3 regions of the Bacillus sp. P4_E1 genome follow, and region 1 is predicted to be linked to each of the others. Evidence: predicted binding sites of a transcription regulator. Region 1 holds the regulator's gene; each other region holds the start of a gene.

Region 1 (10,415 bases):
CCTGCTCCTACTAAACCTAGAACAGCTGCTGCACGTACATTCACCTCAAATGTATAAAGTACATAGGAGACGAAGTGCGCTTTCACTTGCGGAATGACCCCATAAACTATCCATTGCACCTTATTCGCTCCTACAGCTGTCATCGCTTCTAATGGACCTGGATCAATTGATTCAATTGACTCATACAATAATTTCGCTACGAGTCCAACGGAGAAACAAGTAAGAGCCAAAATACCTGGAAGTGGTCCTATTCCAAAAATCGCTACAAAAATAGCCGCTAATAATAAATCTGGTATTGTTCGTATAAAATTTAAAATCAATCGAGCTGGACTGTACAAAAATACACTAGTAAATACATTACTTGCCGCAAATAGTGCAAGTGGAATGGCTAAAATCGCCCCTAAAGTCGTTCCAATAATCGCCATACGTATTGTATCTAACATTGCTGTTGTAATAATTTGAAAATAACTCCAATCTGGTGGCACCATTTCCTTCAATAAATCCATCATATTTGGAAAACCAACTACTAGTTTTGAAAATGATGCGTCGACCTGTACACTACTACCCCACAACAGTAAAATAACTAAAATAACCGTTAACATATGTTTCAATTTACTCGGCGGCTTCGGTATCGATTTCGAATATATCGTCACTTCATTCATTTAGCTGCCACCTCTAATAATGCGCTTTTCTGAGCTACGTCCCCATAAATTTCAGCGAATTTTTCATCCGTTGCCTCTTCTACTAATCCATCAAAAACAATTTCACCAGCATGTAATCCAATAATACGAGTAGCATATTGCCTCGCTAAATCAATAGAATGTAAGTTTACAATTGTCGTAATTCCAAAATCTTCATTAATTTTCTTCAAATCATCCATTACTTGCTTTGTTGTCAGAGGATCTAACGAAGCAACAGGCTCATCTGCCAATATGATTTTCGCTTCTTGTGCCAATGCTCTAGCAATTGATACACGTTGCTGTTGTCCCCCTGATAATTCATCAGCTCGTGCATATGCTTTTTCTGAGATATTCACTCTATTCAGCGCCTGGAATGCAAGCTCCACGTCCTCTTTCGGAAACAGACCTAACGTTGTACGCAATGTAGAATGATATCCAACCCGCCCAGCTAATACATTCTTCAGTACCGTTGATCGCTTCACAAGGTTAAAGCTTTGAAAAATCATACCAATATCTCGGCGCATGCGTCGTAATCCTTTTCCTTTTGCAGCAGTAATAGACTCCCCTTCAATAATGATTTCTCCTTCTGTGATTTCATGAAGGCGATTTACCGATCTGAGAAGTGTTGATTTTCCAGCACCGGATAGCCCGACCATTACAACAAACTCACCTTTTTGAATTTTCAAGTTTATATTATTCAATCCTTTTGTACCATTCGGATACACTTTGGAAACATTTCGAAACTCTATCACACATCTTACCTACCTTCTATGTATTATCAATAACTGAAAAACGGCAAACTAACTGAAATCACACACTTTCCAGTTAGTCGCCATTTCCATATGTATTATTGCGTTTTCACTTTCTTTCCATATTCACGAACGATATCAAATTTACTATCATCAGATTTAACGTATCCTTCATGTGAGTATACTTCTTTAATGATTTTGTGCCCTTCCTCATTCTTTCCTATTTCAATGAAAGCATCCTGTAATTTCTTGCTCCACTCTGCATCTAAATCAGAACGTACAGAAATCGTATCGTTTGGAATTTTCTCCGTAAATTTTACTATTTTCGTTTGATCGAATATATTCGGATAATCTTTTTTTACAATATTGCGAGCATCTTGGAATACAACAGCTGCATCTACATCACCATTTAAAAGAGCAATAAGTGACTGATCATGACCTTTTAATGTAACAGGTTTCACATCCTTTAGCGGATCGATTCCCTCTTTTAACAATACAGCCGCAGGCCATACATAACCCGCTGATGATGTTACATCTTGATAGCCAATTTTTTTACCTTTTAAATCTTTTACACTATTAATATTAGAATCTTTCTTAACAACAAACTCTGATTTATAAACATCTACTAAATCCTTTGTCGGAGCTCCAGTTTCATCATCTACCCCAAAACGTTGCGCCTGTAAAATTACGTTTGCAGCCTTTTTCTCATGCGCTAACACATACGCTGTTGGAGGTAAAAAGCCTACATCTACTTGCTTAGATGCCATCGCTTCTACAATTGTATTGTAATTCGTTGAAATACTAACTTTTACCGGAATGTTTAATTTATCACTTAATAGCTTTTCCAATGGTTTTGCCTTCGCCTCTAACGTATCTGCATTTTGAGAAGGAACAAATTGAACATTTAGTGTCTTCGGTACATAACCTTTTTTCGTATCTTCATTTTTACTTGCACTTGATTCCTTCGTTCCACATCCACTTAATAATCCCGCTGCTAGTACAACTGTTGTGCTCATTGCAAAAACTTTTTTCAACATGTTAATGCCTCCATTTTTCGTTGTTATAAAATAACCTTCCATAAACATGAAGAAATATATCACATATTTTTACAAATAATTGCTTATTTACGGAATCTTTACACATTCTATACATTCACATTAAAATTCTTTTCATATATTTGATATGATTAATTGAAAGATAACTATAGAAAAGGTGAATGGCGTTGAATCAAAATCAAATTGTAACTTTAAATATTTTATTAACAAGCGATGTACATGGTACTGTGTATCCAATTCACTACCAAGATAACTCCAAAGCAGAAATTGGTTTAGCTAAAATTTCTACTCTCATAAAAAAAGAACGTTCTCAAAATGCAAACGTTCTTCTGATTGATAACGGGGACTTCATTCAAGGAACACCATTTACTTATCATTACGCTACATACGAAAAAGATATGGAAAACCCAATGTCCTTATTAGCCAACTACTTAGAGTATGACATTGCAATTATCGGAAATCATGAATTTAATTACGGAATGGATATATTAAATAATGCTGTGGCTACTGCAAATTCTTCTTATCTATCAGCAAACATTTTAGATAAAAACAGAAAAGAACCTTATTTCGGGAAACCATATATAATAAAACATATTGAATCAAATATAAAAATTGCTATTTTAGGGGTGACAACGCATTACATCCCCCATTGGGAACAAGCACATCATATTAAAGATTTACAATTTGAAGATGCATTTGAAACAACAAAAAAATGGGTTTCTTACATCCGTAAACATGAAAAACCAGATTTACTAGTCGTAGCCTATCACGGGGGATTTGAACGTGATTTACAAACCGGAGTACCGACTGAAGTTTTAACAGGTGAAAACCAAGGATATGCAATGTGCCATGAAATTGAAGGCATAGATATTTTACTAACAGGCCACCAACACCGAGAAATCGCTCACACCGTGATTAATGGTGTAACAATTTTACAGACCGGATGCAATGGACACTCAGTTGGAAAAGTAACAGTAACATTCGAAAAAGCAGAACAAAAATGGGTAAAAAAAGAGAGTTATTCAGAGTTATTGCCCGTACAAGGAATTGCGGCAGACCAAGATGTTCTTTCCTTGGTTGCCAATTATGAAGAGAAAACACAAAATTGGCTTGATAAACCTATTGGAATAATTTATGGGGATATGCAAATTTCCGATGCTATGCAAACACGTTTGCAAGACCATCCTTTTATTGAATTCATAAATAAAATACAGATGGATATAGCTAATGTTTCAATTTCTTGTACAAGTTTGTTTCATAATACATCTCCAGGTTTCCCGAAACATGTAACAATGCGTGACATCGTTTCTAATTATATTTATCCAAATACATTAAAAGTAATTAGAATAACCGGAGCGGATATAAAAGATGCTCTCGAACTCTCTGCTTCTTATTTCACATTAAAAGCAGATGGAACCATCATCGTAAACCCTACCTATATAGAACCAAAACCACAACACTATAATTACGATATGTGGGAAGGGATTTCGTATGTATTAAACATTTCAAAACCAATTGGAGAGAGAGTAGAGTCTTTGCAGTATAAAGGCACTCCTCTTAATATGAATGAAGAATATGACGTTGTTATGAATAATTATCGTGCAAGCGGTGGCGGGAACTTCTTTATGTTTCAAAATAAACCAGTAGTAAAAGACATACCAACAGATATGTCTGAACTTATCGCTAACTATATATTGAAGCATAAAAGGATAGAAGCAACGAAAAATGAAAACTGGAAAGTTATTAAATAACAATTTTAACAAATAAAAAAAGATGGGCTATGCCCATCTTTTAATTTAATTTTGCATTATCCTGCTTTTTTAAAGCTTTTAATTTCGCCGGTGTAACGTCCGTGCCTTCTTCGTTAACGACTTTAATTCCTTTTAATTCGTTTAACATATTTTGACGAAATCCTTTTAAATATTGTTCACGAAGCGATTGGCGCTCACGTTGTTCTTCTTCAGTTAAGCCTTCAGCTTTTGCTTTTTTCGCTAAGAAGTTAATGCGTTCAATGAGTTCTTGACTTGGCATCTCGAATCCCCCTTCTACTCAAAACTGATTATTATCATACAATAGTTATTCCTCTTTATCAAGCAATTGCTTTGTATATTCTACATACCTTCGATGTACAGTTGCTTTTGAAACATCATGACCAAAACCACGAAGTGTTGCTGCAATTTCTTCAAAAGTTAATTCATTCCGGCGCAAACGTACAATTTCCTCAATTGGCACTTCTTTTTTCTCACGTCCTACGCTTAAATGACGATTTTTCAAATTATTTTCTGGACGAAATCCTTTCTCCACTGCTCTTTGCATGCCACGTTTAATTTTTAAATTGTGGATCTTTCTTTGATACTCTTCAACGATCCCAATTATATTTAGCACCATCGAATCAGAATCTGAAAGCTGTAATTCACCACTATGCGTGTGCGTATAAACTTTTATCCCCTCTTTATGTAAACAATGCATTAACGCAATCTTTGCATTTCCTCTACCAAGACGCGTTTCATCTTGTATAAGTAGTACATCAACTTGTTCATCTCGAATTGTATCTAGCACTTCTAATATGCCATCACGTTCAATTGTATAACCGCTAGCCTGCTCCTCAATTACCTTTGTAACATCCATTTGATAGCGCTCAGCTAAATGCAATAATTCATCTTTTTGACGCAATAATGATGTTTCCTGTGCTTCTTTTGTTGTGCTCACACGTGCATAAATAATTGCATTCATTTTGAACCCTTCTTTCTCACTATATTTTCCTTATAGTGTATCATAAATTTGCCTTTCGTTCGAACTTATGTTTGTAGAATGTTTTTTCGCATGTTATACTTAATAATAAGAAAAATGAAAGAAAACGAGGTGTTAGAAAACATGGAAAAGTTAACGAAACGCCAGCAAGACATTCTCGACTTTATTAAGCTAAAAGTACAAGAAAAAGGATATCCACCTTCCGTACGTGAAATCGGTCAAGCAGTCGGCCTTGCTTCTAGTTCTACAGTGCACGGACATTTATCACGACTAGAAGAAAAGGGATATATTCGACGCGATCCAACAAAACCACGCGCAATTGAAATTTTAGGTGACAACCGAACGGAAACACAATCTGTTATTCAAGTTCCAATCATCGGAAAAGTTACTGCCGGTTTACCGATTACAGCAGTCGAAAGTGTAGAAGATCACTTCCCACTTCCAGCTAGTATCGTTGCTGGAGCAGATCAAGTGTTTATGTTACGCATTTCTGGAGATAGCATGATTGAAGCCGGTATCTTTGATGGTGATTTAGTTGTTGTTCGCCAACAACAGTCTGCATACAACGGTGAAATTGTAGTTGCTTTAACAGAAGATAACGAAGCAACTGTTAAACGTTTCTATAAAGAAAAAGATCATTTCCGTCTACAACCGGAAAACTCTTCACTAGAACCTATTATTTTAAAACAAGTGTCAGTTATTGGAAAAGTAATTGGCGTATATCGTGATTTACATTAAAAATAATAAAAAGAAGATAATTCCCTTATTTATATAGGTAATTATCTTCTTTTTATATTTTGATAGATTTCCGTTCATTCAAAAGAATGCGTTTCATTAATTATTAACGCGTTTCAATAGTAACATCTCCAGCAGCGGTTTTACCGCTAATCTTTTTACTACCATTACCAATCGTTATATTTTTATTGTCTTCATTAAAAATTGTCACGTCTCCAGCAGCAGTTTGCCCAGTTATAACTGCATCTCGTGGTTTTTCCAATAAAGTAATATCTACATCTCCAGCAGTTGAACTTACCTCTAAATCATATTTAGAATCATGATCAATAATATCTATATCCCCACTAGCCGTTTTTGCTGTTACTTTCCCTATTACTTTTTTAAAATTCACCTCACCAGCTTTTGTAGACCCCTCCACACTCTTTGCTGTTACATGTTTCAAATCCACTTCTCCGGCGAGTGTTTCAACACTTACGCGGTCACTTTTCACATTACTTATTTCTATTTGTCCAGCGGATGAATTTACTTTTATCTCTTGATAAGAACGTTCAGGTACTAATATAGTCAATGTAGGCGTTTGAAATCCGAAATTGTAAAATGAAAAATCAAATGAAACACCTTTTTCTATTTCCCCTATGATTTTTAATGTATCACCATCTTCAGCAATACGAATCTCCTGTTTACTTACGTCTCCTTTTTGCTTTACATAAAAAGAGGAATCAGGAGATTTTTGGACAACAATATCTCCAGCATCTAACTTAACTTCTACATTTTTTAGCGTTTCGTTTTTAATTACGTCCTCTTTATCTCCTTTCTCTGCAGTTTGTACTGCTTTTTCATATGTTTGTGAAATCCCTATTACTCCAATAATGATACAAGCGATAGCTACTAATAATATCTTTTTCATCATCTACTCCCCTTTTATCATTTTGAAGTTCCAGACTACATAGCGTACACATAATCTTTTAAACCACTTCGTACTATAATAAGCTACAATACATAACAACAAACCTACTCCGACAAACGTTATACTAACGAAAAGATCCAACCATATGAAAGTGCCCATAAATACTTTTACAATAACGAAAAATGGTGTCACTACACTAGCAATCCCACCGACCCAAAAGGAAAATATAAAAGCTATAATTGCAACTAACGGGCCTAACACAATAATAAAATTAAACAAACTAAGTCCAACCGCTGCCATGACAGCTCTTGTCACATTTGAAGTCGACGGATCTTTTTTCATTTCATCAAATCGATACATCGCAAGTAAGTCTTTCGCAATTACTTTCGGAGAGCCAAGTCCTTTTATTATTTCTGATCCAGTTTTCCCCTCTTCCATCCCAAACTGAAAGTGCTCTTCATAATCAAATAAAATATCTTGTCGCTCTTCTTCTGGTAACTTTCTAAGATGACTTGATAATTCTTTAAGAAACTGCTCTTTACTCATCCCATTCCACCCCTTCAATAATTTCTTGAACACCTTTAGCAAAATCACGCCACTCTGTTACTAATAAAGTAAGTTGCATCTCTCCTTGCTCTGTTAGTTGATAATATTTACGGGGCGGTCCTTCCGTGGATTCTTTTAAATACGTTTGAAAATATCCCTCTTTCGTTAAACGACGTAATAACGGATATACAGAACCTTCCGATATTAAAAATTTATTAGAGATTTGCTGAACAAGTTCATAACCGTAACTATCTTTACGTTTCACTAGTGCCAAAACACATAGTTCTAACACACCTTTTTTAAACTGAACGTTCAAGGACAATCCCCCTTTCTCATTTTAGTACTGTTCAATAAACGGTAGCTATTTTATCCATAATATACCACTTAGTATTGTTTATTGCAAGGTACTATATTTTTCAATACTTAATTTTCGAATTAAATACATCCACACCATATTTCAACTTCCACATTTTCATTCATAGCTAGCACGCATTTTAAATAATCCACATGACTTTTTGCGGGCACCCATCCAATTCATTTCACAAGCCTTTATATTTGCCACAAATAAAAAAAGCCCTAATACCGTAGTATTAGGGCTTTTTTCTCTCTTAGTATAGAGACATATATTGATCGCGTTCCCATTGGTGAACTTGCGTGCGGAAAATATCCCACTCAATTTCTTTTGCTTCAATGAAGTGCTCAAGTAAATGATCACCTAATGCGCCACATACGATTTCATTAGATTGTAAAGTAACTAACGCTTGCGCTAATGTTGCTGGTAAGTCAACGATACCTGCTTCTTCACGCTCTTCTTTTGTCATTACGTAGATGTTACGGTCTACTGCAGCTGGTGGAGTTAATTTATTTTTAATTCCATCAAGACCTGCTGCTAATAATGTAGCCATTACTAAATACGGGTTCGCAGCTGGGTCAACACTACGTACTTCTACGCGTGTACTAATACCACGAGATGCAGGGATACGCACTAATGGACTACGGTTTTGTGCAGACCATGCTACGTAACATGGAGCTTCATATCCAGGTACTAAACGCTTGTAAGAGTTTACAGTTGGGTTTGCTACCGCTGTAAATGCTGGCGCATGTTTTAAAATACCTGCGATGAAGTGACGAGCATCATCACTTAATTGTAAATCACCGTTTTGATCGAAGAATACGTTCTCACCATTTTTAAATAGTGATAAGTTACAGTGCATACCTGAACCGTTCACACCGTATAATGGTTTCGGCATAAATGTTGCGTGTAAACCATGTTTACGAGCAATCGTTCTTACAACAAGCTTGAATGTTTGAATGTCATCACATGAGCGAATTGCATTTGCATATTTAAAGTCAATTTCATGTTGACCTGGCGCAACCTCATGGTGAGATGCTTCAATTTCAAAGCCCATTTCTTCAAGTTCAAGAACGATATCACGACGACAGTTTTCCCCTAGATCCATCGGCGCAAGGTCGAAGTATCCACCGTTATCGTTTAATTCTAATGTTGGATTTCCTTTTTCATCAACTTTAAATAGGAAGAATTCTGGCTCTGGTCCAAGATTGAAATCTGAGAATCCTAATGCTTCCATTTCTTTTAACACACGCTTTAAGTTGTTACGTGGGTCACCATCAAATGGAGTACCATCAGCATTGTAAATATCACAGATTAAACGAGCTACTTTACCTTTTTCAGCTGTCCAAGGGAAAATTACCCAAGTATCTAAATCCGGATATAAATACATATCAGATTCTTCAATACGTACGAAACCTTCAATAGAAGATCCATCAAACATCATTTTGTTATCAAGAGCTTTTGTTAATTGGCTCACTGGAATTTCTACGTTTTTAATTACCCCTAAAAGGTCCGTAAATTGCAGACGGATATACTTTACATTCTCTTCTTTCGCCAAACGGAAAATATCTTCTTTTGTGTACCTAGCCATTATAAATTCCTCCTTAGTCCCTCTAAACACCTTCAGAATCAGTTATCTTTAGTGAAAAAACCTTGAAATGTCACCTTGTCGCAATGAGGTCCGATTAAATCTACCTGTATGTTGTAGTTCATCTCGAAGAATTTTGCGAAGCTCGGATTTTGAAATTTCTTTCGTTTCTTCTTTTACTTTCACTGCTTCTGTTTGATTTTCTTTCATTTGCAATACTTGTTTAATTCCGGCCATATTTAAGCCTTGATCTAACAAATCTTTAATTTCCAACAATTTATCTACATCGTTAAATGAAAATAATCTACGATTCCCTTTTGTACGGGTTGGAAAAATAAGATTATGCTCTTCATAGTAGCGAATTTGACGTGCAGATAATTGTGTTAAATCCATTACAATACCAATTGGAAACAGCGGAGCAGAACGTCTATCTTCTTTCATTGTTTCAGTTCCTCCTTCGCCTTAACTGTTTCTCATTTTATACCATGTTATGTTTAGTGTCAATAGATGTTAGCTTTTCTTACATGATTTTTTTGTGAATTTTTTCATTTTTTTTCTAATGGCACAAATCATTACTTCCACACGAAAAAAGCTGCCGAAATCGACAGCTTTCCTTTAAGAAATTGTTAATAGTTTTTTTTCAATTAACGCATCAATCGCAGAACAAATCGCAATCTTTACATGCGAATAAGTTAACCCACCTTGCACGTAAGCAACATAAGGCGGACGAATCGGACCATCAGCCGACAGCTCAATACTTGCACCTTGAATAAACGTCCCCGCAGCCATAATTACATCATCTTCATAACCCGGCATATAGTTTGCATATGGAGTGAAATGAGAATTAATTGGAGATGCATATTGAATCGCTTGACAGAACGCAATCATACGATCTTTATCATCAAATTGAACAGACTGAATTAAATCTGTTCTTGGTGCATTCCAAGCTGGTGATGTATTCATCCCTAACTTTTCTAAAAATGCAGCTGTAAAAATCGCACCTTTTAGCGCTTGTCCCGCTACATGCGGCGCTAAGAAGAAACCTTGATACA
Region 2 (10,415 bases), on a different contig from region 1:
GGGGGTACATAGGGGAAATAAAAGTTAACGGAAAGGAACAAGATGTATATGCTTTTGCAGTGGTATTAGGATACTTTTACATCACGCAACCACATTAAAATGCCAATAAAGGGGATTCTGAAACGTTATTGATACACATAGAATTTTTGATAAAAAGATATAATATTTGTTAGAAAACTTACTTTAATTATTGAAAATAAATTTAAAAAACAAATAGATATCTTTTATAGGTCAATTAATAAGAAAAATGCACTAGTAATAATTACTAGTGCATTTTTAAAATCTTAAATAATTTTTGAAGATTAATTGGAGATAGGAAAATCCTCTGTTCTATTTGATACCTTTCATTAATTCTTGAATTTTTGGCGCCGTGAAATATAAAATCACGCTTAGTAGTATTGAAAGGCCACCAATCACACCGAAATAAATAATTTCTGTCTCTGGGTTATACAACCGAACGATTTGTGCATTTATGGCTTGTGCAGCTGCACTAGTTAAAAACCATAAACTCATTGTTTGAGCAGAGAAAGCAGCTGGTGCTAATTTTGTTGTTATTGATAAGCCTACGGGTGATAAGCACAGTTCCCCAATTACTACTAAAAGGAAGCTAATTGCTAGCCAAATAGGGCTTACTAGAGATTCTGTGCCATGGATATAAGCAGGGATAATCATAACTAAGAATGATAAACCAGCAAACAATAATCCTATAGCAAATTTATTTGCTGTACTAGGTTGACGCGAATTAAGTTTTACCCATAACCAAGCAAAAACAGGTGCTAATAAAACGATGTAAATAGGATTTAACGATTGGAACCATGAAGATTGAAACTTAAATCCTGCAAATTGTAACTGGGTACGTTGATCAGCATATGTAGCCAAAATTATAGCTCCTTGTTCTTGAATAGCCCAGAACATTGTAGCAGCAATAAATAATGGTATATATGCAATAAGACGAGACTTTTCAATTTTTGTAGTTTTTGGACTACGGTACATAAAAATAAAATAACAAGTGGGAATGATTATCCCTAAAATACTTACTAATAAAGTAAAACGATTAATAGTTAAAATCCCTGTTGGTATAGTTGCAAAACATACTAATGCTATAACTATAATACCGATACTAAACTGCTTAAGTACGGTTTTTCGTTCGCTTCCTGTTAAAGGATTTGGTATTTGAGCACCGGCTAAGCCAAGATTTTTCTTTCTTGTCAGAACAAAGAAAATTAATCCTATCATCATACCAATAGCGGCAACCCCAAAACCAAGATGGAAATTGTACTGTTGGCCTAGTGTACCAACAATAAAAGGGGATAAAAATGCACCTAAGTTAATTCCCATATAGAAAATACTGAATCCTGAGTCCCGGCGTGTATCTGTTTCGCTATATAGGTTTCCAACAATGCTAGACACGTTCGGTTTTAATAATCCTGTCCCAAGTATTAGAAATACCATAGAAATAAATAAAGTACTTATACTACCAGGTAGTGATAAAATAAGGTGGCCAATCATAATTAAAACTCCACCCCAAAAAACGGTTCTACTTGATCCCAATAGACGATCGGCAACCCAGCCCCCAATAATACCAGACATGTAAACTAGGGATCCATAAATGGCCATAATTGATGCGGCAGTTGCATGATCAATTCCTAGACCACCTTGTGAAATTGAATAATACATATAGTAAAGTAATATGGCTCTCATACCATAGTAAGAGAATCTCTCCCAAAATTCTGTGAAGAATAAAGTGAGTAATCCTTTAGGATGTCCAAAAAAACCTTTTTGCGGAATAGTCTGAAAAATATCTTTTGTTTCTAGTTTTTCCATAATCTTAGGCTCCTTTTATATACTCAGATAAAATTATACTATTTTAGTATAACTGAAGAATTAGAAATTTAAAATAAATATTTACTGGAATAATTGTTTGACATTATATAAAATACTAAATAATTTCATTTTATATGATATTATTATAATTAAAAATATTCATAAGTTATTGGAATAATTTACGAAATGAACATCGGAATATTTTTTTGGAGGGGTAGAAATTGTTGATACAAGCAGTTGCTATAGAGGATATCTATCAAGAAATATTAGATGGGAAAAAAAGTAGGTTCCCTGCAAATACATGGAAAGAAGACAAAAATAATGAATTAGCTCGAAGAGTGACTCGATATTTAATTGAAATAATTTTAAAATGGGAAGAAGAAGACATCAAGCGAAAATGGAATACTCCATTGATTGTAAAATATAGACTGCGAGGTCTACTTAAACATAGGTATAATGATAGCCCATATAAAATGATAGATGATTTATACCCGAATCGCTTTAAAGAGTGGGAATTTGGGATGACACCTTTAAACTTTTGGAATAAAGAAAAGGCATTAGAAATATTAAGATGGATTATTGAACAACAGGAACAATTATCGGATGAAGATTTATTAAAAATTTATAATAAAAAATGGATAGAAAAAAATAAACTTGCTGCACCTTTAATGATGTATTGGAATGGAAGTCCATATGCGATGATAAATGATTTATATCCAAACCGTTTTAAAGAATGGGAACTAACAATGACACCTAACAAATTCTGGACTAAAGAAAAAGCATTAGAAGTATTAAAATGGACTATCGAGGAAAAAGAAAATTTGTCTAATGGAGAATTGTTAGAATATTATAATATAAGATGGTTAAATGAAAATAATTTAGCGTCAGTATGTCAAATATTCTGGAATAATAGTCCATATGCAATGATAAATGATCTGTATCCAAATAAATTTAAAGAATGGGAATTTAAGGTGACCCCGGCTCGTTTCTGGACTAAACAACGAGGTTTAGAAGCGCTAAGGTGGACTATTGAAGAAAAAGAAAAATTGACAGTGGAACAATTATTAAGTGTTTATAGTCAAAAATGGTTAATAAAGAAAAAATTGTGGACGCCACTAAAGAACTATTGGAATGGAAGTCCATATGCAATGATAAATGATTTATATCCAAATCGCTTCGAAAGAAACATGTTAAAAGGGTATAATGAGAAATAAACCTTTCGAAAGTAAATAAGTATTTTATAAATGTAAAGATATGTTTATAATCTTTTTAATTGAGATAATATGAAATTAAGTTTTCATTAAACCAGTATCTTTTTTAACTTGTTACAGGTATCTCTTACCTCTTAAGAAAGGAAAATCTTCCTTAAGAGTGTTATTAAAATTATAAAAAACCCTATTAATTTTTTAATAGGGTTTCCAACACTCTGACATCTTTTTAGATTTTATTGAATGAAAACAATAAAAAATGATAGAAACTAGGAAAATAGCCCTTCACCTGACCCTTTTTGGTCAGGTGAAGGGCTATTTTTTTCATGTTTTGACAGGCTGCTGTGAGATATGCCTGCATTTGGACATACTTAAGCCCACGAAATCGAGCATATCGATAGCCATGTTAGTTCTTTGGCGTCCGCAAAGCTTCGCTCTATAGTCGAACAGCGTACTTTATACAGTCTTTTCCCTGTAGCTGTTAGTTTGCTTTTTCTAGCGATATCTTTATATTTCTCCCACATATGATGAGTGATAACTTTTTGTTTTTGTTTCTCTGAAAAGCAATCCTTACGTAGTGGACACACAACACAGTCTTCTGGATTCGATTTGTATTGACGATATCCTTCGCGATCCGTTGTACTTATACGAGTCTTTTTAGTAGGGGTATCACTTTCCTTTCTAGGCTTTAATTCTTTTTTTCATGTACCTCACGATCTTCGATTACCGCAGCTTCTAGTTCATCTATATAAAACTTTGGCTTTTCTTTTTTATATTTATGTACAAATTTATTTTTATTGGCATTGGCCTTAATGTGTGTAGAATCTGTCATCAACGCACGACCACCCACCATACGGTGCTCCGTCACTTGACTCACAATCTCATCAAAAATTTCTTCGAAAATATTTGTATGAATGAAACGAGTACGGTGATTCCAACTGATTGTAGAATGATCTGGAATCGTATCTGATAGAGAAAACCCCAGAAACCAACGGTAGGAAATGTTCGTTTTAATCTCTTTTTCCAATTGGCGCTCTGAGCGAATACCGTAAAAATATCCAATAAACATCATCTTAAATAAAACGATAGGATGGATTGACGGACGTCCATTGTTTTCACAGTAATAAGGGCGTAACTTTTCCTCAATAAAATCAAAACTAATTGTTGCTTCAATCGCACGAGGAAAATGGTCTTGCGGAACTAACTCTTCTACAGAAACTGATACGCGCTCATCGCGATGATTTTTAAATGCACCCATCATAAGAAACCTCTCCTTTTCCTTTTTTATCAGTTTTGACACAGAAAAAGAGATTTAGACACAAAAATAGGCTGTGGAGAAGACTTTCTCCACAGCCTGATAAAAACTTTTAATTACATTCTACGTCCAGGTTGTCCATATTTATAGCTTGCTTCAATTTCTGGACCTCCAGATTTTGGGTATTCAGTGAAGAACCACACGCCAGCTCTGAAAATCCATTTTCCAGCTCCGCCACCTTCAATTTCTGTAATCTCTTTTGTGTTTAGTGCTTCTAATTTTGTTGTGTCTAGTTTCATTATAATCGCTCCAATCGTTAGTGTTGTATATGATAATATTTTATTCATTACCATATACAATATTATACAATATTATATTTATCTGTCTATAACTTTTTTGAATTATCTCAAAAGAAATTATTCTTTTAATATACTGTCATTTATCGTCGAATTAATTTAAAATAGTAATATATTGAAAAATAGATGTTTTTTTAGTTTAAAAGATTTTAATGACTACTTAAGAAAGAAGGAAAAAAATTGAGAGGGAAATTTAAATTTATAGCGCAAAATGATTTACAGGATTGTGGCCCTGCATGTTTAGCGATGATATCCAAATATTATGGACTTTCTATAGCTATCTCAAAAATTCGTGAGATAGCTGGGACAGATTTAAATGGTACAAATATACAGGGGTTATTAGAAGCTGGGGAGAAATTGAAATTTGAAGTAAAAGGGGTTAGGGCTACTGATTCAGATGCGTTGAAAGAAATTCCGCTACCAGCCATTGCACATGTAGTGATGAATGACGGATTATTACATTATGTAGTCATTTATAAAGTAAAGAAAAATAAAATTTATGTGGCTGATCCAGGAAAGGGACTTGTAAGTTATACATTTGAAGGTTTTTGTAAGATTTGGACAAATATTTTGGTATTAATGATGCCTAGGCAAGACTTCAAAAAGGAGAATATGACTCAAGGAACAATTTCACAGTTTATAGCATTATTAAAACCACAGGTTAACTTATTATTACCACTGTTTATTGCATCAGTATTCTTTAATATATTTGGTTTCGCTGGTGCTTTCTATTTTAAATTTTTAATTGATGATATTGTTACGGATCAATTGTTACAGACGCTACATTTTGTATCTATTGGGGTTATTGTGCTTTATATTTTTAAAATATTGCTTTCTTATTTTAGGACACATTTAATTCTATATTTAAGCAGACGAATCGACATTCAATTGATGCTTGGATATTATCGTCATGTAGTAGGGCTACCTATGAATTTTTTTGAAACAAGAAAAGTTGGGGAAATTATTTCTAGATTTATGGATGCCAGCAAAATACGTGAAGCATTGTCTACAATAACTGTTACATTGATGATTGATACTGTAATGGTTATGTTAGGAGCAATTTTATTATATTCACATAGTCCGATTCTGTTTGGAGTGACATTGTTACTTGTTCCTTTTTATGTATTAATTATCTTTCTATTTCATAAACCATATCAAAATATTAATAGAGAAGAAATGGAGAGCAATGCAAAATTAACATCGTATTTAGTGGAATCATTGAATGGGATTGCTACCGTAAAGTCTTATAATGCAGAAAAAGAGGTTTTTTTCCAAACAGAAAGTCGTTTTATTAATTTAATGCGACATGTATTTAAGAGAGGTATATTATCGAATTTACAAGGATCCCTTAAATTAGGCATTGAATTAATTGGAGGAACCGTTATTCTTTGGGTAGGAGCTATACAGGTTTTACATGGTAATATGACAATTGGTGAGTTAATTACATATAATGCACTTCTGGCTTATTTTTTAAATCCTATTGAGAATTTAATTGGAATACAACCTACAATGCAATCTGCATTAGTTGCTGGGGAAAGATTAAATGAAATTTTAGAATTAGAAGCAGAAAAAGATGATAAGGAACACAATAAAGTATCCCCTGAGAGGTTGTCTGGACGGATAGAATGTTCTAATGTTTCTTTCCGATACGGCACACGTAAAAAAGTTTTAAACAATATAAGCTTTTCTATCGAGCCAGGAGATCAAATTGCTTTTGTTGGAGAAAGTGGATCAGGGAAAACTACGATTTCAAAACTTTTAATGAACTATTTTGAACCACAAGAAGGTAATATCTATTATGATGATTATCATATTAAGGAAATTAATCGAACTGCCTTAAGAAATCGAATCGCATATGTTTCTCAAGAATCATTTTTCTTTAGTGCTTCTATTTTTGACAATTTAAAATTTGGCCTAGAAAGTGGAGTTACATTGAAGGAAGTAATACAAGCTTGTAAACAAGCTGCTGCTCATGAATTTATTAGTGATTTGCCATTACGTTATGAAACTTTTTTAGAGGAAAATGCATCGAATTTATCAGGTGGACAAAGACAACGGTTAGCTATTGCAAGAGCGCTTTTAAAGAAACCAGATATTTTAATTTTGGATGAAGCAACAAGTAATTTAGATTCATCGACTGAGAAGCGTATTACAGATATGTTAAAAGAATTGGGAAAGCAAGGTATAACAATTATTATGATTGCCCATAGATTAAGTACAATAAAGCATGCTAATAAGATTTTTGTAATGGAAAAAGGAAACATTTTAGAGCAAGGCTCACATGAAGAATTATTATTCCGGAAATCTGAATATTATCGTCTTTGGAAGAATCAAACTGTGCACGTAGAGCATATAGGTATATAGAAAAATAATCATATAAAATGTGGGGAAATCAACATGAATAAAATTTATTCCTTTGAAGAGTTAACGGATAGTATAGAGTTGTTAGAGAAGAAGCCTCCTCGTTTTATTACTTGGTTGCTTGGCTTTCTTTTATTGTTTTTTTTAGGAGTTTTAATTTGGGTATACTTGGGGAAAATAGAGATAGTTAGTAAAGGGACAGCAATTGTACAGGGAGAATCAGATATAGGTATAGTTCGAGCACAAAGTATAGGTAGCGTAGATGAAATGTTCGTTCATACTGGAGATGAGGTAAAAAAAGGAGAAGCTTTAATGCAAGTTATAGAGAAACGAGATCAAGAAGGCGAAGTAAACCATCAAAATAAAAAAATAACTTTAAAAGCTTCTCAAGACGGTATTGTACAATTAGATAGAATATTTAACAATGGAGATTTGATTGAGTATGGACAAGAAGTGGTCTCTATTATTCCAAAAGAAGACAAAAAAAAGATAAAAATATTAATACATCCTCAAGAAATAGCTGGTATTAAAGAAGGAGATACGGTAAATTATTCCTTTAGATTAAAAAATTCCACTAAGCAAGTAGGGAAAATAACATACAAATCTTCATATCCTATTTTTGATAAGGAAATGAAAGACTATATGTATGAATTAGAAGCAACTATAGATTCAAAAGAGTTGCAACAAGTATATATAGGTATGACAGGTAAAGCATCTATAGTAGTAGGGGAAGAATCGATCTGGAACTTTGTATTAAGAAAATTAGATTTTATATCTAATTAGTAGTGCAAACAATATGAATAGAGTAATAATAGATATTGATGATAGTGGAAAAATAGAAGTGAATTTAGTATATAAATATTTATTGATTTTTATTTTGGGTATTTCGTTTGTAGGTGGATTTGTTCTTTCTCTTTATGGTGGCCTTTTAGAGAAGAATTGGAAAATGTCTTTTTAGAAAGGGCTTTGTTGCAAAGTTTTTTAGCAGGTAAAAAGTTCAGTTAATTACATTTAAAGGTTATGCGATTCTTAGTAATTGCTATAATTTATTGTATATTGAAAAAACGCAGTTTGGTTGTAAACTGCGTTTTCGTTTATATATAGCATGAAATGTTTCGATTCCTTTCAAGGTACGCGAAGCATGGCGAAGAACTTGAAATCCTGTAGATTTGGTAAAGTGGCCTTTTACATGTCTATGGTCCTGTTCTATGAAATTATTCAAATGCTTGATTGTACAATGCGTTGTATGCTTATAAAAGCTTTGTTCCTTTAATTTTTTGAATGCACAAAGTAATGCTGGTGCTTTATCTGTTGTCAGAACCGTTGATTCTCCAAACGTTTTTACTAGCCTTTTCATAAAGGCATATGTAGCCTGATGATTCCGTTTTTTACAAAGTTGAATATCCAATGTGTACCCTTCTTTATCAATTGTATGGTACAGGTAACGCCATTCTCTTTTGATTTTTATATAGGTTGCATCCCAATTGCCAAGATAGTTCTACGCTTTTATTTTTCTTCTTCCAAATTTGATAAATCAGGTGGTCATATTCATGAACCCAGCGCAGGGTAGTTGTTGAATGAACTGAAACACTACATTCATTCAAAATTTCAGAGACATCAAGATAGCTTAAAGAAAAGCGACAATAGTACAGGGCGGCTGCCAAAATAATATCTTGTTTAAATTACTTTCCTTTAAAATATCCCAGTTAGGATTCTCCTCACCCTATTTTGCAAAAGTTTAGCTTAGTTTTAAAAGCTTTTCAGCAGAACTGAATTTCTTGATTCCCCTTACTGTACTACTCTTGGATGCATTGTTACTAGCGGCTCTCCCGATATTTTGAATTTAATCATGTCATGCCTTTATTGGATTTTTTCAATTCTTTTAGAAAATTAATAACCTCTGGAACCTGTTCTTTTGTTGAAATTCCGCTTAATTTTCATTGGGGAATTCTCATTATATTTAAATTAATATATAATGAACCTAATCAAATACTAGGAGTGGTTAAAATGCCAGACATGATACGAATCATTCTTTTCATCCTTGTAGCAATTAGTGCCATTTTCTCCTTAATAAAAGAATTTAAAAAACCAGAAAAAAAGGTATTTTGGATTTTAATCGAATTCTTAATTCTTTTCTGGATGATTTGGCTAATATCGAATATTTTAATTTAATTTACAGATTATAAGTTTTTTAATTGTATTAAATTAGATATTCTGAAAATAATGTAGATACCTCTTTTTTTAGGTACCTTTTCATTGGATTTTTCTTCTGCAAAAAGCAGTTAGCTTTTACTAACTGCTTTTTCTTTTATCATGGGTTCCCACAACACATCTATCAACTTAAGAAAACAAACCTATCCCAAAAAGAAAAAAGTGAACTTAATTATCATGAATAAATGTGGCGTGAAAAATATGGTTATGGGCGTATTTCGAAATCTTAGAGAGAATAAAAAAGATATTTTCATATTCTTAAACAAGAAGAGGAATAACTTCTTAATGTATTGTATTTGATAAGCACCAAAGGAAACTGAATTTCTTGGTTGTTTCCCCATAAGACATATAGAAGATTGGCTATCAGAAGGCAACCCTTGTTATACTTATGCATAGTTTATCGAACCTTTTCAGGGAAATAAGATAAAACAATACCTATACATTTAATTACAAAATTTTTTTAATCAATTTTAAAAAAGAATGAATATTCTGTTAATAAAAAGGAAGATGTTTTACAATCAATCGAGGTTTTTCCTACTTAAAATTATCATTATAACCATATGAATTTGGGAGGAAATCATACAAGTCATATAAATACTAGAAATATTAATTTCACCCTAACTATTGACGGGATACATTTGTACACGACCACAATTTAGTTGGGCATTAAAGCGAGTAGTTAATGCTCGAGTCGCATTAAGTCCGATATACCAGTCAGCCTCTGAACGTGCGACAGCTGAAGCGTATAGATTGTCATATGCTTTTCCTGGTTTTAAATTTGCGAAGCCATCTTTAATTGCTTTATCGGTAACAGATGAAATCCATAGACGTTTAATCGGTTTCTGCATTTTAACTTTATCGATAATCCAGCGTGCGACCAACTCTCCCTCACGACCGGCGTCAGTAGCTATAATGATTTCATTTACATCTTTTCTAAGAAGCTGACTTTTTACAGCGTTAAACTGTTTCCCTGTTTGTTTAATAACGGTTAGTTTTAAACGCTCCGGTAGCATTGGTAAATCTTCTAAATTCCACTGTTTATATTTCACATCATAGCTTTCTGGATCAGCTAATGTAACGAGATGACCTAAAGCCCAAGTAACAATATATTTACTACCTTCAAGATAGCCGTTCCCTTTTTTATCACATTTCAGTACACGTGCGATATCACGTGCAACAGAAGGTTTTTCAGCAATTACA
Region 3 (10,415 bases), on a different contig from region 1:
GTATAAGAATGAAGAAACATGATGTGGAATATTTGTTTGATCGTATTCCAATTGGAACGAAAGTATCGATTGTGAAATCGAAAAAAACATTTCAGCAATTGGCGAAGGAAAAAGGGGCCATAGTATTTGGAAAAGTCAACGAAACGGTTGGCTTTTTCTTTTATTATAAGTTGTCTTGACATGTGTACATAACCATGCGTTAATGAGAATATATAAAGATAATTGAGTAAAGGGGTTGCTCATATGTATTTAAATCCAAAAATTTCTTACATGCAGTTTTGTGTTGGTTTTCTATTTGTTATTACATTCATATTGGCAACTTTTAATATATGTTCTTACGTTGTAGCGATCGTATTTATGGCATTACTCAATCTTACTTTTGTTATTGGGGCATTTCAGCAGAAACAATATACAAGTTTTGTAATAGCACTTGTAATGGCCTTTTCCTTTAGCATTGTAGCAATTGTAATATATATAAAATAAAATGTTCATTACAAGATAGACTATCTCGATTTCGAGATGGTCTATTTTGTATGTGTAAGCAGTAAAAAAAGGACGAGTGAATCGTCCTTTTTACCAAAACATACTTGCGCCAGTAAGTAATGTTGTTACAAGCATAGAAATTAGCATTATATAAACCATAATTTTTTGAGCTTTTTTATGCATCGTTAAACCTCCTTGCAAATCAGTACAATTTCATTGTAACGAGAAATGAAATTGTGGACAAGGGGAGAGAAAGGACAAAATTCGGGAAGGGGGTGCAAAATATTACAGGAAATTTGAGCATACGTAGAGAATATGTTAAAAGATAGATTATTAATTTTTTGTTATGCAAGCTGAAGAATGGAGATACAATGATGAAAATATACGAGACAGATCGTTTACATTTAAGAGAAATTGATGAGTCGTATGCGGAAAAAGTTCTTCAATATTACGACAAAAATCGTGAATTTTTAAAAGCGTGGGAAGAGTATAGACCGGAGGGGTTTTTCACGTTAGATTATCAAAAGAAAAAGTTACAAAAGGATAGAAAAGAGTTCGCGGAAGGCAAGATTATCAGGCTTTGGATTTTTAAAAAGGGTGATGATACAAAAATTATTGGATGTATTTCATTTAATCTAATTGTTCGCGGAATTTATCAATCTTGTGTACTCGGTTATAAATTAGATAAGGAAGAATTGAATAAAGGTTACACAACAGAAGCGCTTAGAAAAGCAATTCAAGTTACCTTTGAAGAATTTCATTTACATCGTATAGAAGCACCAATTATGCCACGAAATTTAGCATCTATACAAGTAGTGACGAAGATAGGATTTCAATATGAAGGTGTATCTCGAAAAATGCTAATGGTAAATGGCATCTGGGAAGATCATATGCGCTGGGTATTGTTAAACGAGTAATAGAAGGCAGATGGGTATCTAGATGTGTTAACCATCTGTTTTTTGTCTTGTATTTCGAAACTTTTGCGAAATTCTGTTATAATTAATGTTGTTACATACATAATGGTAGTGCAGGAGGCGCAGTCTTATGATTAATCAAGAACGTTTAGTAAATGAATTTATGGAGTTAGTACAAGTAGATTCTGAAACAAAATTTGAAGCAGAAATTTGCAAAGTGTTAACAGAGAAATTTACTGCTTTAGGTGTAGAAGTATTTGAGGATGACACGATGGGTGTGACTGGTCATGGTGCAGGTAACTTAATTTGTACTTTACCAGCAACAAAAGACGGTGTTGATACAATTTATTTCACTTCTCATATGGATACAGTAGTTCCTGGTAATGGAATTAAGCCTTCTATTAAAGATGGATATATCGTATCAGATGGTACTACAATTTTAGGAGCCGATGACAAAGCTGGATTAGCATCTATGTTTGAAGCAATTCGTGTCTTAAAAGAGAAAAACATTCCTCATGGTAAAATTGAATTTATTATTACAGTTGGAGAAGAATCTGGTCTTATTGGCGCAAAAGCGTTAGATCGCGAGCGCATTACAGCAAAATATGGTTATGCATTAGATAGTGATGGAAAAGTTGGTGAAATTGTAGTTGCAGCGCCAACACAAGCGAAAGTGAATGCGATTATTCGCGGGAAAACAGCTCATGCTGGCGTAGCACCAGAAAAAGGTGTATCTGCAATTACTATCGCAGCAAAAGCAATCGCAAAGATGCCACTTGGTCGTATCGATTCTGAAACAACTGCAAATATTGGACGTTTTGAAGGTGGTACACAAACAAATATCGTTTGCGATCATGTTCAAATCTTTGCAGAAGCTCGTTCTTTAATAAATGAGAAAATGGAAGCACAAGTTGCAAAAATGAAAGAAGCATTTGAAACAACTGCAAAAGAAATGGGTGGTCATGCAGACGTTGAAGTAAACGTTATGTATCCAGGATTTAAGTTTGCTGCTGGCGATCACGTTGTAGAAGTTGCGAAACGTGCAGCTGAAAACATTGGTCGTACGCCTTCTCTTCACCAAAGTGGTGGCGGAAGTGATGCGAACGTAATCGCAGGACATGGTATCCCAACAGTTAACTTAGCAGTTGGTTATGAAGAAATTCATACAACAAATGAAAAAATTCCTGTTGAAGAATTAGCGAAAACAGCAGAATTAGTTGTAGCTATTATCGAAGAAGTAGCGAAGTAAGTAATAAAGTCAAAAAGACGTGTGAACCAATTATGGTTTACACGTCTTTTTTTATTTTGATTCAATTGCTTTCACAAGGCGGATAAGCCAATATAAGAAGACCCACGGAAGTACATAAGTTGTTGTAAAACGTATGAAATGAGAGAAGATTCCTAAAGCGTAAATGTTAATGTTAAAAAGGGGAAGTAACAAATAATTAATCGCAAGGATTACTATAATAATAATAAATACATAATTGAGTTTATTATGTTGTTTCATAACGATTCACCTCCTTTACAATAATATCCATTTGTTACGTACAGTATAGCAAAAAATAGATAGAGAAAAACCAATAATTATTATAACGTGTAAAGAAATTTGATATAATGAAGGAACAAATGTTCTTTAAGGGGTGAGTAGTATGCGAGAAATGTATCCGAAAAATGGACGTGTTATTTTACATGTAGATATGAATTGTTTTTTCGCATCTGTTGAAATTGCTCATGACCCATCATTACAAGGAAAGCCATTAGCGATTGCGGGGAATGAAAAAGAGAGAAAAGGGATTATCATAACATGTAGTTATGAGGCGAGAGAATATGGAATACGTACGACGATGCCTCTATGGGAAGCGAAGCGATTATGCCCGCAATTAGTTGTGAGGCACCCTAATTTTACATTATATCGAGAAGCTTCATTTCAAATGTTTCAAATTCTTTCCCGTTTTACAGAACAAATACAACCGTTTTCTATAGATGAAGGGTATTTAGATATTACAGATTGCTATGCGCTCGGTTCGCCTCTTGAAATAGCGAAGATGATTCAACAAGCGTTACTAACAGAGTTACAGCTTCCATGTAGCATTGGGATTGCCCCAAACCTTTTCCTAGCAAAGACTGCTTCAGATATGAAAAAACCTCTTGGAATTACAGTACTTCGAAAACGTGATATCCCAGAAATTATTTGGCCACGATCAGTTGCAGAGATGCATGGAATCGGAGAGAAAACAGCTGAAAAACTAAAAGACATTCATATACATACAATTGAACAGTTAGCAAAAGGAGACGAGCATATCATTCGCGCTAAAATTGGAAAGCACGGTGTTGATTTACAAAAACGTGCAAAAGGTATGGATGACAGGGAAGTTGATCCGAATCAAATGGGACAACATAAAAGCGTTGGAAATTCGATGACTTTCTCAAAGGATATGGACGAAGAAAAAGAATTACTTGATATGTTAGAAAGATTATCGAAATCAGTAAGCAAAAGGCTACAAAAACGAACTCTCGTTAGTTATGACATTCAAATTATGATTAAATACCATGATCGTCGCACGGTAACACGGAGTAAACAATTGAAAAATGCAATATGGGAAGAACGGGTTATTTTCCAAGCAGCATCACGTTTATGGAAGCAACACTGGGATGGTGATTCTGTTCGTCTGTTAGGTGTTACAGCTACTGAATTAGAATGGAAGACAGAATCAGTGAAACAGTTAGATTTGTTTTCATTCGAAGAAGATGCGAAAGAAGAGCCGTTACTTGCTGTTATTGATCAAATTAATGAAAAGTATGGAACACCTCTTTTACAGAGAGGTAGTCAATTATTGCGTAAGCAAGAAAAGTCGTTTCAGCAAAAATTAGAAAATAAGTTTATGTAGAAGGTTTTAGAGATTTAAACCCTTCTTTTTTAGATGGAAGAGAGGATCCAGCCATTCGATGTCTCCATTTTCTTTCCATTCCGATGCAAGCTCCTACAATAATTGCTATAAATAACCTTAATACGATGTCATACCATATCATCATGGTTACCTCCATGCATATAAGTACATGTTATATTTTTTGAGAATGAGTGAGAAATACCCACTCATTCTCATTTTTACAACCAGCTGTGGAATTTTTTAATATAAAGCTTTTTCAGGAATTGTGTTAAGAAAGCATAACCTAATAATATTCCTATGAGCCACGGGAAGTAGCTTAGTGGTAATGCTTGTAAACCAATTGCTGCACCAAGTGGTGAGAATGGAATGTAAATTCCGATTGCCATAATACAAGCGGTTAATATAAGAACTGGTATTGATGCTGTACTTTGAATGAACGGAATTTTCTGTGTTCTAATCATATGGACAATTAATGTTTGAGTTAGCAACCCAACGACAAACCAACCAGATTGGAATAGCGATTGTTCTCCAGGTGTATTTGCACCGAACACATTCCACATGACAACGAATGTGATAATATCGAATATAGAGCTAATTGGACCGATGCAAATAATGAAGTTACGCAAGTTTGCAGTATCCCATTTTCTAGGCTTCTCTAGAAAATCCTTATCCATTTTATCCCATGGAATTGAAAGCTGTGAAATATCATAAAGTAAGTTTTGAATTAAGAGATGAATTGCAAGCATCGGTAAAAATGGAATGAAAGCACTTGCCACTAATACACTAAATACATTTCCAAAGTTAGAGCTAGCTGTCATTTTTATATATTTTAAAATATTGCCGAAAGTAGTGCGTCCTTCTAAAATACCTGCTTCTAATATAGTTAAACTTTTTTCAAGTAAAATAATATCGGAAGATTCTTTTGCAATGTCAGTAGCAGTATCAACAGATATTCCAACATCAGCATCACGTAGTGCAACGGCGTCGTTAATACCATCCCCCATATAACCTACAGTATGACCATTACCTTGCAATACGCGAATGATGCGGGACTTTTGCATTGGATTTAGTTTTGCGAACACTGTTGTTTCTTCTGCCAGTGTTGCTAATGTTTTATCTGGTAAAGAATCAATTTCGTAACCGAGGACAGGCTCACCTATATTTAATCCCACTTCTTTACAAACTTTTTTTGTAACAATTTCGTTATCGCCTGTTAAGATTTTCACTTGTACGCCATGTTTTTGCAATGCTTGAATTGCAGAAGCAGCAGATGGTTTAGGTGGATCTAAAAAGCCGATATATCCAGTAAGGATCATAGCGGATTCATCTTGTACTGCATAAGCTTTATGATAAGGTTTGTTATCGTTCTTGTATGCTACAGCGATGACACGCATTCCTTCACTATTTAAAGTTTCGCTAAGATGTTTTACATTTACTCTCATTTCTTCAGTGAGAGGGACAATTTGTCCATTAACTTCAGTGTAGTTACAAATTGATAAAATTTCTTCTACGGCACCTTTACAAATCATTGTATGTTCACCTAAAATATTTTTCACGATGACAGACATGCGACGCCGAGCAAAATCGAATGGAATTTCATCTAGCTTTTGAAAAGCTGATGGATCAAATTTATGGTTCTCCTCTGTATGTTCAATAACAGCTTTATCTATTAAATTTTTCAATCCAGTTTGATAGAAGCTATTTAAATAGGCAAAGTGTAATACACGATCGCATTCATTTCCGTTAGGATCTAAATGACGAACTAGGACAACTTTATCTTCTGTTAAAGTTCCAGTTTTATCTGTGCAAAGAATGTTCATAGCACCTAAGTTTTGAATTGAGTTGAGCTGTTTTACAATTACTTTTTGTTTAGACATGTTCACGGCGCCTTTAGCTAAATTAGCAGTTACAATCATTGGCAGCATTTCAGGTGTAAGGCCAACTGCAACAGCAATAGCAAAGAAAAAAGCTTCTTGCCAATCTCCTTTTGTGAATCCATTAATGAGAAGGACAATGGGTGCCATAATAAGCATGAATGTGATTAAGAGCCAACTTACTTTGTTTACGCCTTTATCAAAGTTTGTTTCTGCACGTTTTCCGATAACCTTTTTTGCTAAAGAGCCGAAATACGTATCCGTACTAGTTGAAACAACAACAGCTTTTGCGCTACCGCTAACAATATTTGTACCCATAAAGCAAAGGTTTTCCATATCGAGCGGATTGTAATTTTTTTTCATGTTTTTCGGTAATATATGTTTATTTTCCGTATGGTAGCAGTTTTCGTATTTTTCTACAGGAAGTGCTTCCCCGGTTAAAGAAGACTGATTAACAAATAAATCTTTTGCGGATAAAATACGCACATCAGCTGGCACGATATCACCAGCTGAAAGTGAAATAATATCGCCAGGTACAAGTTCTTCAATTGGAATTTCTGTTGTGTAATTTCGATTTAAATTTGTTACGTTTTTTGTTTCGTGTACAAATCCATCTATTCTAAAGACACTCGCAGTTGTTCGAACCATAGCCTTTAACTTATCCGCCGCTTTCTGAGAGCGGAATTCTTGTAAAAAGCGAATCGTTGCACTTAGCAGTACCATTACAGATACGACAATTGTTCCTTGTATATCATCTGTGAAAAAAGAGAGTGCTCCAAGAGCTAACAAAACAAAAATAAATGGATTTTTAAATGCCAGCAGAAATTGAATGTACCACGGCAATGTTTTATTATGAGCGATTTCGTTAGGACCATATAAAGAAAGTCTACGAGACGCTTCTTGTTTAGAGAGTCCATCTTGTGTTGTTTCTAAGAGTTTTAACGCAGAGTTTACATCCTGTGTTGCAACTTCCACTAATATTTTGTTATTTGTTTGCATGCTATCTTGATCGTAAGCATGCTTCGTTTCTTGTCTTTGTAAATTTAACATTGGTAGTTCCTCCTTTTTCATGAAGGAGGAAACAATCTGTTACTCGACTATTTAAAATTGGGAGGAACAGTTTCTTTCCTACCTACACGGTGAAATATTAACGTAAAACATATGGGTATCTGGGCCGAATCATCACTTGCCACTGTTCCTCACCTCCGTACAATTAGTAGTTTCTGAATATGCTATGTTTGTTTCATAGTAAGGTGCATAAAGACATAAAAAGACCTTTACTCAAAACGAGTAAAGGTCTGAATTTGTAGTCAAAAAGAGTCAACAACAAAGACTGTTATTAAACATAGATAAAAACAGTTTTTGTGTATGACAAAACATACGCACCTCTCCCTCGTTGAGTTTTAGCACTGTATAGCATAGGTACTGAAACCAGCTACGTTAAGAAAGGCCTTCATTCCGACCTTTCCTGTTGACCCATTGGCGTCTCTCGACATTTTTGGGCAGCAGCGTTTCTCTATACAGGAGCCTCACCTAACAGAGACCATATTCAATTACACGTTGAATATTAGCACTGTAAAATCGTAGTGTCAATATCTTTTTAATCTATTTTTTTGAAAAATCAAATAGATTTATGATGGCTATATAGTAGGAAATAAGCGGAGTTTTTTGAAATAAGGCGGGAAAATAAATACTTTAATGAACATAAATAAAAAGCACTGATTACAGTGCTTTTTATTATAGATTATGAGATTGTAGGATTTTCAAAAATAACAATTTCTGAGTTACTTGTTGTTGAAACGCGTTGTGCGTAATATGTTAAAGCTGAAGAAATATATGTTGGTAACGTCTCATTTGTATGTGATGTTGTATATTCATGGATTAATTCTTTTAAAGTCGTCCATTCTAATTGTGCTGGGTGATCAGAAACGAAAGAACTTACCCAGCGATCAAATGAAGATGAAAAATCAGTTTGTAAACGAAATACTTCTTTCATAATAAAACGCTCCCTTAAAATGTAGTACAATCATTTTAACATAAAACACGAACAATAGCTAAATTTTTCGATTGTAACGTTCGTGTTATATAGTTGTCTAGATGATTGGTTATGTAAATTCGATTTGCCATTTGAAATAACATTCCGTAAGATGAAAGATAGATTATATAAAGAGCTGGAGGAAAGAAAGTGGAATTTGTATTTTTAGGGACTGGTGCAGGTGTTCCTTCAAAAGGAAGGAATGTTTCAGCAATTGCTTTGCAGTTGTTAGAAGAAAGAGGACAGACTTGGTTATTTGACTGTGGCGAGGCGACGCAACATCAAATACTACATACGTCTGTACGTCCACGCCGCATTGAAAAAATATTTATTACGCATTTACATGGCGATCATATTTTTGGATTGCCGGGTTTATTGGGTAGCCGTTCGTTTCAAGGTGGAACAACAAAATTAACAGTGTACGGACCAAAAGGAATTAAACAATTTATTGAAGTGGCATTATTAGTAAGTACGACACACGTTAAATATCCACTTGAAATCGTTGAGATTACGGAAGAAGGTATTGTGTTTGAGGATAATGAATTTTGTGTAGAAACAAAAAGGTTATCACATGGAATTGAATGCTTCGGATATCGAATTGTAGAGAAAGATATACAGGGAGCTCTTTTAGTGGATAAGTTACTGGGAATGGGTGTGAAACCTGGTCCAGTTTTTAAACGATTAAAAGATGGTGAAGTAGTTGAATTAGAGAATGGCACAGTGTTAGATGGAAAAGATTTTATTGGCCCGCCTCAAAAAGGAAGAGTTATTACAATTTTAGGCGATACACGATATTGCGAAGCGAGTAGAGAGCTTGCGCAAGATGCTGACGTACTTGTTCATGAAGCGACTTTTGCGGCAGAAGATGAACAACAAGCGTATGATTATTTTCATTCCACATCTAAGCAAGCTGCGAGTATTGCACTTCAGGCAAATGCAAAACGCTTAATATTGACTCATATTAGTTCTCGTTATCAAGGAGATACATATAAGGAATTATTGAAAGAGGCAAGAGAGCTATTTTCTAATACAGAAATAGCTACGGATTTAAAATCATTTCCAGTAGAAAGATAAGAATGTTGTGAAAAAATGGTGACGATAGGTTGCCATTTTTTTTTATTTCTAAAAAAATTAAAAATAAAACTGTTATCATTTTATTTTTATATAGGATGACACAGAAAGTTTTAATGATGTGAAGATATAAGATAAAAATACATAATACCGATCATTTAGAAAAACTGTTATATAAGTCAGACGACATACGAGTGGTACAAGTAGCGAAAATGGATTTTTATTCAGAACTTTTAAAATTCATTAAAAGTAAGCGTTTTATTAAAAACAAGCTATAATGAGGGCAGATTATAATTTATTGTAGGCTACATGCGTTTTAGCCATTTGTCATAACAAGTGAAGTTGACTAAATCGTGAGAGAGCAACATGGAAATTATAATAGGAAGGATATTACTATTATTTGTACTAAGTCTTTTTTCCCTTTTTAGCTTTAAAATATCAAAAGGTATGAAAGCAATGGGAGTTTCACTTGTTTATGCTATGCTTGTAAGGGGTTCTGTGTTAAACTTTGGATTGCTACCAGACTTTATTGTGGACTATCTTATATTATTTTTAAATGCAGGTAATGCTAAGTTTCTTATTTATTATTATAACTGGTATTATTTCAGGATATATTGCTTCACTGTTATTCAAAAACTATCCAATTCTTACAGCGGAACAAATTCGTGGTACGACTGGAACAGCAACCGATTTGGTAGCTTAATAGAATAGTAAATAATTTTTTCATAGAGGTTTAGGGGGAGTTATGATGAAGTATCGCTCAGTGTTTGATATTATTGGTCCGGTTATGATTGGTCCATCAAGTTCACATACAGCAGGCGCGGCAAGAATGGGGCAAGTTGCTCGTCAGCTGTTTCGTCATGAACCAGAGAGAGTTAGCATTTCATTATATGGTTCATTTGCAAAAACATACCGTGGTCACGGTACGGATGTAGCGCTAATCGGTGGAATACTAGGATTTGAAACAGATGATTTACGTATTCCAAGTGCGTTAGATATTGCAAAAGAACGCGGGATTGAAGTGGAATTCATTGAAGAAGATGCAAATGCTCCGCATCCAAATACAGCGAAAATTCGTCTGTATAAAGGTGAAGAGGAAATTGAAGTTGTTGCTTGCTCAATTGGTGGCGGTAAAATTGAAGTTGTAGAA

The links. The regulator LexA, encoded in region 1, represses DNA repair genes until DNA is damaged. The targets are predictions, from matches to a motif close to CGAACATATGTTCG.
Region 2: the regulator LexA is predicted to act here: its motif matches at 1,911-1,924, upstream of AC1DS7_RS14620 (DUF4046 domain-containing protein).
Region 3: the regulator LexA is predicted to act here: its motif matches at 3,017-3,030, upstream of AC1DS7_RS17915 (DNA polymerase IV).

What each region holds. Positions count from the first base shown of each region.
Region 1 covers NZ_JBFUIV010000019.1:89,646-100,060, forward strand. Annotated here, with positions in the region: gene phnE (phosphonate ABC transporter, permease protein PhnE) at 1-662, opposite strand, end outside; gene phnC (phosphonate ABC transporter ATP-binding protein) at 659-1,432, opposite strand; gene AC1DS7_RS22665 (phosphate/phosphite/phosphonate ABC transporter substrate-binding protein) at 1,528-2,466, opposite strand; gene AC1DS7_RS22670 (bifunctional metallophosphatase/5'-nucleotidase) at 2,652-4,235, shown strand; gene AC1DS7_RS22675 (DUF896 domain-containing protein) at 4,276-4,515, opposite strand; gene AC1DS7_RS22680 (YneB family resolvase-like protein) at 4,561-5,217, opposite strand; gene lexA (transcriptional repressor LexA) at 5,359-5,973, shown strand; gene AC1DS7_RS22690 (DUF4097 family beta strand repeat-containing protein) at 6,077-6,880, opposite strand; gene AC1DS7_RS22695 (DUF1700 domain-containing protein) at 6,881-7,423, opposite strand; gene AC1DS7_RS22700 (PadR family transcriptional regulator) at 7,416-7,739, opposite strand; gene glnA (type I glutamate--ammonia ligase) at 8,032-9,366, opposite strand; gene glnR (transcriptional repressor GlnR) at 9,415-9,804, opposite strand; gene AC1DS7_RS22715 (methionine gamma-lyase family protein) at 9,979-10,415, opposite strand, start outside.
Region 2 covers NZ_JBFUIV010000009.1:102,002-112,416, reverse strand. Annotated here, with positions in the region: gene AC1DS7_RS14625 (peptide MFS transporter) at 331-1,824, opposite strand; gene AC1DS7_RS14620 (DUF4046 domain-containing protein) at 2,046-3,038, shown strand; partial or broken gene AC1DS7_RS14615 (transposase) at 3,262-4,293, opposite strand; gene AC1DS7_RS14610 (hypothetical protein) at 4,404-4,640, opposite strand; gene AC1DS7_RS14605 (peptidase domain-containing ABC transporter) at 4,824-7,007, shown strand; gene AC1DS7_RS14600 (hypothetical protein) at 7,041-7,787, shown strand; gene AC1DS7_RS14595 (hypothetical protein) at 7,801-7,962, shown strand; partial or broken gene AC1DS7_RS14590 (IS6 family transposase) at 8,044-8,674, opposite strand; gene AC1DS7_RS14585 (hypothetical protein) at 9,012-9,176, shown strand; partial or broken gene topB (DNA topoisomerase III) at 9,854-10,415, opposite strand, start outside.
Region 3 covers NZ_JBFUIV010000012.1:105,021-115,435, reverse strand. Annotated here, with positions in the region: gene AC1DS7_RS17945 (L,D-transpeptidase) at 1-179, shown strand, start outside; gene AC1DS7_RS17940 (DUF3894 domain-containing protein) at 244-483, shown strand; gene prli42 (stressosome-associated protein Prli42) at 574-666, opposite strand; gene AC1DS7_RS17930 (GNAT family N-acetyltransferase) at 855-1,400, shown strand; gene AC1DS7_RS17925 (tripeptidase T) at 1,528-2,646, shown strand; gene AC1DS7_RS17920 (hypothetical protein) at 2,698-2,904, opposite strand; gene AC1DS7_RS17915 (DNA polymerase IV) at 3,047-4,285, shown strand; gene AC1DS7_RS17910 (MgtC/SapB family protein) at 4,278-4,427, opposite strand; gene mgtA (magnesium-translocating P-type ATPase) at 4,504-7,209, opposite strand; M-box (ykoK) riboswitch at 7,540-7,707, opposite strand; gene AC1DS7_RS17900 (DUF3932 family protein) at 7,904-8,155, opposite strand; gene rnz (ribonuclease Z) at 8,345-9,268, shown strand; gene AC1DS7_RS17890 (hypothetical protein) at 9,822-9,968, shown strand; gene sdaAB (L-serine ammonia-lyase, iron-sulfur-dependent subunit beta) at 10,014-10,415, shown strand, end outside.